Pseudovibrio sp. Tun.PSC04-5.I4: one gene and its partner. The main gene of each other region encodes a partner of the protein of the gene in region 2 in a complex. Links are inferred from orthologs where the notes say so. Each region holds a gene or a part of one and is shown on either strand. Other genes may lie near its edges.

Region 1 (3,638 bases), 1.2 Mb from region 2 along the record:
ACCTTATCGAGAGGTTTCCGTGTGGGTGCGGGTATCGCTATCTCCGTGAGATCATAAAGTTTCTCGCCCAGCAAACTGGGATAGTAGTTCTCTTTTGATCTCCTCTGCATCGCACTATTTTGCCGCTCAAAACACAATAGAGGTCGGCTTTATTGGTACGCGGATTGAAAATAAGCTCCCTTCGCCTTCAGAACAGGAACAGAAGCTCATCCGGCGCTCAACAACTGACTGATGCCATGAGCGGGTTTCTTTCAACGTGCGCACCACAACGGATCCTAGCGGCGCAGTTCGTGGTGCTGACATTATTTGCTCTGCATCAGCCTCTCAACGCCCACATTCGCGGAGAATGGCTTCTGGAGGGCTGGCATCTTGATTTGGTGAGCTTGCCTCATCAAAAGCACGACGAAGGCGATATTGACGGAGTTTATGTCAGGGTGACCGCGCCGGTCGCCGTTTCTATGAGCAAATCACGCTCTATAAATCGACTGGAACTTCCTTGGCTGATCTGCCAACGCCGGTCGCATCTTTTTGTGTGTGTAGGCTGAAGCAGCCCACATCAGGTTACACCTTAATCTATTTCGTCCAGATCAGACTTCTTAAGAGGCGCATAGCTCGGCAAATGCCAGCCCCACGCAATTGCACCGCCGCGCAAGATCATGGCCATCGCAAAGCCAAGTCCTACAGCTAAATTGCTTTGCCCGGTCACCGAAATTGTGGCTGTATAGGTGATCGCTCCGGCAAGAGCTGCCGCAAGATAGATCTCTCGTTGTAACAAGGCAGAAGGTTGACCCGCGATAATATCGCGCAGAATTCCGCCAAATGTCGCGGTCCCAACGCCCATCAACACGGCAACAGCTGCGCCATCATCCAAAGAAATCGATTTGGCGGCTCCCATGACTGAGTAGGAGGCAACTCCGACGGCATCAAGCCATCTCAATGGACGCCCCCAAGCTTCTACCTTGTGGGCGAAGAACCACATGCCAACGGAGACAACAGCGCACACATAGAGGTAGCTATTATTTTCAATCCAGAAGACCGGAACATCGAGCAGGGTGTCTCTGAGAGTACCCCCGCCAATTCCTGTGAGGGAACAAAAGAACAAGAACGCAATAAAATCCTGACGCAAACGCGCGGCCACTAGCCCGCCTGTTACAGCAAAAACAGCAACGCCGAAAAAGTCCAAGTACTGCCAGATCTCAGAGTGCATTTGCATCAAGCCCGTTAATTTTTAAATATTTCTCAGATTTTCGAGGTGTTACTCACACTCAAACAAAAAGCAACCCAATACCTGCAATACTCCCAAACCCTACAATGGATTCGCAGTTGACCCACTAACAAAAAACGGGCCACTCAGTGAGTAACCCGTTTTTGAAACTTCGCAAAGATGAAAAAGCCTAGGCTTCTTTATCTAGTGTTGAACCCGGTCCTGCATTTTTGTCGGTTACAGGAACGATCTTTGGACCACCTTTGGAAATACCAACCATTGCGGGGCGCAGCACACGCTCACCAATGACGTAACCTGCCTGAACCACGTTCATAACAGTGTTGTTTGGCACTTCTGTGTTTGGAACTTCAAACATTGCCTGATGGAAATGCGGGTTGAACTTCTCACCTTCTGGGGAAAGACGCTTCACGCCGTGCTTTTCGAGGTGGTTGAGCATTTCGCGCTCTACCAATTCAACGCCTTCAACCAGAGCTTTGAGGTTCTCATCGTTCTGTGTTGCTTCGTCTGGCAGTGCATCGATTGCGCGGCCAAGGTTGTCATTGACCACCAGCATATCGCGCGCAAAACCAGCAATGGCGTAAACCTTAGCGTCTTTCACTTCTTTCTCAGTGCGACGGCGTAGATTTTCCATTTCAGCCATCGTACGCAAAGTACGGTCTTTGAGAGCTGCGTTTTCTGCTCTGAGTGCTTCGATTGGATCGACTTCCACAGCAGCTTCTACCTGCTCCGCCTCATTCGCAAAGGCTACTTCTTCAGCAACAACTTCTGGATTCAGCTGTTCTTCAGTGTGCGGAGTTTTATTTTGATCGCTCATCGTCATCCCGTCTCTTGAAACCTGCTCCAAATTGCTAGGAGCGAAGTAAAGCAAGGCTGCTGCTCGGCGCCCATGCTACAAAATTATTTGGACCCTATTTAGTCACTGTTTGCCAAAAACAAAAGACCTCCGGCCACATACATGCCCGGAGATCCTCAGAATGCCCGATTTTACTCAGCATTTCGTTGCAAATACCACCAAAATTAGGAGTACTGCTTGATCCAATCAGCAATTTTGCCCTTTGGCTGCGCGCCAACGAGAGTCGCAGCAGGCTGGCCGTCCTTAAAAAGGATCATTGTTGGGATAGAACGCACGCCGTAATTCATTGCGCTCTGCTGGTTGCTGTCGATGTCCAGCTTCACAATTTTAACTGCACCAGCCATTTCCTCGGAGATTTCTTCCAGGGATGGAGCAATCATCTTACAAGGACCGCACCAGGTCGCCCAAAAATCCACCAGAACTGGTGTGGAGCTCTTCAGGACTTCAGCTTCAAAGCTTCCGTCTTCAACTTTCACAGTGGCCATTTTTGCCTCTTCTATAATTTAGCGCGAGTCACCCCCAAATGAGCGAACTCTGTTGTCATGAAAATAAGAACGCGAGAGCCAAGCGTCAAGCGACCGAATTCTCAACATTCTGTTAGAAATTAAAAGTTTTCATGAGTTCCACCGGTATTTCTATCAGGCGAGGGCCCGATGTATATAACAGCAGCGCTCTTATTTTGCGACCTGGGTAAAGCTCAGCAAGCAGTTTCTTATAAACAGCTAACTGCGCAATATAAATTTCAGATACGCCCTGAGCCGTTTGCGGCACTACAGCATTGGTTTTGAAATCAAGAATGGTCACGTCTTCGTCATTGACCAAAAGACGGTCAATCAACCCGAGGATTTCGACTGGCTTGCCATCCTCCCCCGTCAACATGCCTTGAATGGGAACTTCCGCTCTGCCGTTTGCCCCAAATAGCTCGGCAAACTCTGGATTATTCAGTGTATTAAACACGTCATCCAGCAACCGAGTTCTGTTCCGTTCAAAACGCTCAGGCAGTGCCCCTGTTAAAAACCGATCTGCTGAGGTCTCGCGTTGTTCCTCTGGCAAATCTGGCAGGATTTCGAGCAGCCTGTGAATTATCCGGCCGCGTACCAAAGGCCAGTCTTCTGGCTGGCGTGCTGCTTCGAGCGCATCCTTTGGGTCTTGTTGCTCGATGTTTTCCTTGGCATCCATTTCTTCAAAGGCAGCAGAAGGTTTCAAACGGCGTATGCGTTCTGGTGATGAAACATTATGAGCAACCCAATCCGGCAATGCCGAATTCTCTCGTGTTACGACTGGAGCACTGCGCGGCACCACAGGCTCAGGCTGGTCGATGCCATTTTTTGTCCAGAGCCATGACGCTATTTCACCGTTTGCATCTTTTTGCTCGCGGGCTTCTTCAATCAGACCATTGCGGGTGAGTGTATACCAGCATTCATCGTGCGGGCCGCGTTTTGGTGCCCAGCCGCACACCACAAGGCGATCCTTAGCGCGCGTGAGAGCAACATAAAGCAGGCGCCTGTATTCTTCCTTTTGGCCTTCCCCCAGCAGCTCCAGCGCTTCCTCATGCCATGG
Region 2 (4,673 bases):
GCGCAGGCAACGAGAGTGTAAACTGCTTTTTTCAGGTCATTCACATCCACTACCTCAGATATTTACCAATAGGTATGATTCGATAAGTAACGGATGAATGTGGGTTTGTAATTTCATTGATTAGAGTTGGTGAAATATCATTGTTTGAAGAATTACCAGTGATATTTATAGTTAATTTATGGAAAACCTGCGGGAACTACTGAATTCCTATGTCTGCCAATTCCCTGTTTTTGACGGGTTTTCTACCTGTTGCCATGCGAAATAGCCTGGTGAATCCGCCTGTCTCTGCGTGCTTTCCAAATAGTTGATTGTTTTATCTGCTCAAAAATTAGGCGACTATAGGTCAGATGTTGTGCAGCTCTGGTTTGCCGCTTTCTGGTTCTCAAAATGAACGCGTGTTTTTGTGAAAACTAGAGAGGCTCCGGCCTTGGATGTGCGGGCGGAGGGTATGTTTGTCTCCGGTATAGGTGTGCTTCATGCATTATCTCACCTGATTAAGCGTTAAGGCCGCTAGGGCCGTTGGGCTTTGGGCAAAAAAAAACCGGACCAAAGGTCCGGTTTAGAAGTGATGAATGATAAAGCACCTAATGGGTGTAATCACCTTCCAGAGGGGAACAGCTGATCATGTGTCGATGTCACTGGGAGGAGAGGTGTGACAACAACTGATCAACAGCACGTGTATATATGCAGTGCAGCACGGTTCTAGCAATAGTGAATTTTTGCATTGCAGCTATGCATTCTGAGGGGGTCTATATTCCCGCGGTGTTTTCCTGCAGGATCTGACAACTATCGGGTAGGTAACTCTACGGAAGATATTGTCATTTTGGGATAGTCGACTTGAAAAACTAGCCCCACAGCATGACTGAAGGGCCTTGTGTCTTTCAAAGTAATTCTAGTTTTTGCAGTGCAAAACAGAAGAGCGTTTTTCTGAGTTATCCGAGTAGTTAGGGAAGGCCTCATAAGCGACTGCTTGGTTGAAGATCGTTCAGCTCTAGTGCGTCCAGCGTTCAGCGTAGGAAACGAGAAAATCTCTGAAGGCCGTAACGCGGGCCGTATTCTTCAGCTCGGATGGATAAACGAAGTAAGTGTCAAAGCTTGGCAGCTCTTCCTGTGTGACAGACATTACCTGTTTGATACCTGCACTCGGTTCCACCATGTAGTCTGGCAGAATGGCGATGCCGACACCGGTTTGTACAGCTTTCTTGATGCCGGACAGGTTGTTCACCCTCAAAGAGACATCGCGCCTTTCGCCATTGGGCAGGCCAGCCGTCGCGAGCCAGTTCATGGCACGCAGGTAATTGGCCATGTTTTCGCCAATGGTGATGAGGCGGTGATGGTCTAAATCTTCAATAGTGCTCGGGCTTCCAAACCGCTCGATGTACTTCGGGGAGGCGTAAACGTGGAAGTGCACGGTGAAGAGCTTGCGCTGGATGAGGTCTGGCTGGGTGGGCTGGCGTAGACGGATCGCAACATCGGCCTCGCGCATACCTAGATCAAGCTCATCATCCTTACAGATGATTTCCAGCTGCATTTCCGGATAAAGGTCTACAAACTCGTTGACGCGCTGTGTGAGCCATGTGGAGCCCAGGCCGACGGTGGTGGTCACCCGCAATGTGCCACTTGGCTTTTCCTTGGAGTCAGTCAGGCGAGACTGAACAGTTTCAAGTTTTAGCAGAACTTCACGGGCTGTCCGGTACAGGAGCTCGCCCTGTTCCGTTGGTATCAGCCCGCGTGCATGCCTGTGGAACAGGGGAACACCCAGCTCAGCTTCCAGCGCACTTACCTGCCGGCTTACTGCCGACTGACTCATGTTGAGTGCTTCGCCTGCGTGGGTAAAGCTTCCTGCCTGTGCAGCTGCGTGAAAAATTCGCAGCTTGTCCCAATCTAAAGAACGCCCTGGCATTCGTCTTTCCCCCTGTTCTTACAGCTGTTTATTCAGCTGCTTCGCTTGTTGTTGCTACTGCGGCAAGGTAGCGCTCTGCTTCCAAAGCTGCCATGCAGCCCATTCCGGCAGCTGTTACAGCCTGACGGTAATGTTCGTCTGTCACGTCGCCCGCAGCGTAAACACCCGGGATAGAAGTCTGAGTTGAATCAGCCTCTGTCCAGATGTAACCGGAATCTTTCATTTTCACTTGATCTTTGACAAGATCAACTGCTGGAGCATGACCAATTGCAATGAATACACCATCAGTTGGGTATTCAGAGGTTTTGCCAGTCTTACGGTTCTTCAAACGGATGCCATTTACAACAGCTGGGCTTTCAGTGCCGAGAATTTCTTCGACCTGACTGTCCCAGATGACGTTGATCTTTTCGTTCTTGAACAGGCGGTCCTGAAGGATCTTTTCGGAACGAAGGGCATCGCGGCGGTGAACCAGCGTCACTTTGCTTGCGAGGTTGGCAAGGTAGAGGGCTTCTTCAACAGCGGTGTTGCCGCCGCCGATGACGAACACTTCTTTGCCACGGTAGAAGAAACCATCACATGTTGCACATGCGGAAACGCCGCCTGCCTGATACTTTTCCTCAGATGGAAGGCCTAGCCATTTTGCCTGTGCCCCAGTTGCAATCACGAGTGCATCGGCAGTGTAGAGAGTTCCGCTGTCACCTTTGAGCTCAAAAGGGTGCTTGGAGAGGTCAGCTTCCAGAATTGTGTCGTAAACAATCTTGGTACCGACGTTCTCTGCCTGCTTGCGCATCTCTTCCACGAGCCACGGGCCCTGAATTGGATCGGCGAAGCCTGGGTAGTTTTCCACGTCGGTTGTGATGGTCAGCTGACCGCCTGCCTGCACACCGGTGACCAAAAGTGGTTCCAGCATTGCGCGGGCACCATAAATAGCGGCGGTGTAACCTGCAGGACCGGACCCTACGATCAATAGTTTGGTGTGCTTAACAGTCATTTCCCTAGAACCTCAAATTTCGTGCGCAGTTGGATAGTCTCACCGCTTTGTTAGTGGGGGTTCTATCCGTTCGCTCGCTTTTGTTCAATCGCTTTGGATATGGCATCTGCAATATCCGGTGTAGCGTCTATGGGTTCGTAAGTAGGTGCTAATATGGCGCCGGGAAAGGGATGAAGTACTCCCAAGGCCTGCATTTTTGATAAAAAGTAGTCAAACTTTTTGTGAGTACCGGTTGGACGGAAGCCGTAAATGGGTTTTCCGGTCGCGGCAGCCTCTCCCACCATGTTGGTAGAGTCTGTTGTAACTACAACAATTTCAGCGTTGGCTAGGTACTGGATGATCGGGTTTTCGCCTTCCCCGTTCCAGAACATATGCTCATCTGACTTGCCAAGATCGTGAAGTGCAGTTGCAAGGTCGCGCGGGGTCCGACGAGAGCAGGTGATCATTAATGCGTGTGTTTGCGCTAAATCCTTCAAGCCGCCCAGAAGAGAGGTAATGTCGTCTGCTGTGAATTGATGATGCTGAGAATTACCGCCAATGAGCACTGCTGCTCTTGGCTTTGATAGGGCCGCGATCTCAGGAAATGGATTCTGTCTGGCAGCTTGCAGTTTCTGCGCGGAAAATCGATGCGGTGACGTAAGTGTTGTTACGATATTTTTGCCATTTATGGCGTCATGATCCGGTGCCCAAACAATATCTGCAAATTTACTGTTAATCTTTGGATCCTTTAGGAAAACTGTAAAGGTCTTGCCCTTGGAAAGCCACTTTAAGGCGCGTAAGTAGGGCACCGCTCTGCGGCCAGAGGCTATCGCGACAGCAGGATACGGGGGGGCAAGTGGGCTTTCTGGCTTGTGCGGTGAATCTTTAGGGTCTATTGGGCCCCAAGGCATCGCAAAAGTAAAAAACTTACGGGGGGCAACTACTCGTATTTCGTAGGGCATTCCCAAGGCTTCGGCTACGCCGATGCATTGCGCTACGTCTCCGATTTTGCCATCTGTTAAAACCCACAGGTTTTGTGACATTTTGATCCCCAGCTTTCGGGAAGTGTCTGCAAAATGCAAATTGTTGATATAGTCTGTCGCCAATGAGCAATAAACTAGCATTTTGCCTAACTTCATGTTTTAGGCAGTGTTGTAAGACAGGTTAACTGTTAATCCAATAGGACAAGCAAAGGAGACGAGCTTGAAAGCGCGTCTGGATTCGATCGACTGGCAAATTTTGAAGGAGTTGCAGGGGAATGGCCGCATCACCAATGTGGAGCTGGCCCGCCGCGTAGGGATTTCTGCACCTCCATGTTTGCGCAGGGTTCGAGCCCTCGAAGAAGCTGGACTCATTCGTGGATACCGTACTCTACTCGATGAAAAGCAGCTGGGCTATGAAGTAACCGCTTTTGTTATGGTTGGTTTACATAACCAGACAGAAGCCGATCTCGTTGCGTTTGAGGCTCAGGTTAAAGAGTGGCCATTGGTTCGTGAGAGCTACATGGTATCAGGTGAAGTTGATTTCATCATGCGTTGTACTGCTAAAGATCTGGAGTCCTTCCAAAACTTTATCATCCGCGATGTTACCTCCACAAATAATGTGGACCATGTACGCACAGCACTGACCATTCGTCGCATTAAAGATGAGCCGAATGTGCCGATTGATAAGCCTGAGTAATTCTAATACCTCTCAGCACATCACTGAATATGCAAACGGCCTTCGTACTGGAAGGCCGTTTTTGTTTGTGGGGTGTATTTTGCTGATATTAGCTCAACTTGATCAGTTCCACGCTCCGAC

Evidence for each region. The genes of interacting proteins can lie anywhere in the genome.
Region 1: the proteins of trxB (region 2) and trxA are in contact, whole or in part, in a crystal structure (PDB 1F6M), measured with the Escherichia coli proteins. The link is inferred for Pseudovibrio sp. Tun.PSC04-5.I4 from one-to-one orthologs.

Annotation. Positions count from the first base shown.
Region 1 is NZ_FNLB01000006.1:2,695,051-2,698,688, forward strand. What follows is about bases 904-3,638. They hold trxA (thioredoxin), read right to left. Parts: upstream 2,564-3,638; coding sequence 2,243-2,563; downstream 904-2,242. Other genes in these bases: BLS62_RS17840 (trimeric intracellular cation channel family protein), read right to left, coding at 904-1,207; grpE (nucleotide exchange factor GrpE), read right to left, coding at 1,395-2,039; addA (double-strand break repair helicase AddA), read right to left, coding at 2,676-3,638. In the rest of the region: BLS62_RS31390 (hypothetical protein), read left to right, coding at 237-545; more of BLS62_RS17840, read right to left, coding at 569-903. UniProt on the Escherichia coli protein: Participates in various redox reactions through the reversible oxidation of its active center dithiol to a disulfide and catalyzes dithiol-disulfide exchange reactions.
Region 2 is NZ_FNLB01000006.1:3,902,561-3,907,233, forward strand. The notes cover bases 914-3,780. They hold trxB (thioredoxin-disulfide reductase), read right to left. Parts: upstream 2,895-3,780; coding sequence 1,932-2,894; downstream 914-1,931. Other genes in these bases: BLS62_RS23435 (LysR family transcriptional regulator), read right to left, coding at 992-1,903; BLS62_RS23445 (mitochondrial fission ELM1 family protein), read right to left, coding at 2,957-3,780. Outside these bases: more of BLS62_RS23445, read right to left, coding at 3,781-3,916; BLS62_RS23450 (Lrp/AsnC family transcriptional regulator), read left to right, coding at 4,077-4,553; BLS62_RS23455 (hypothetical protein), read right to left, coding at 4,656-4,673.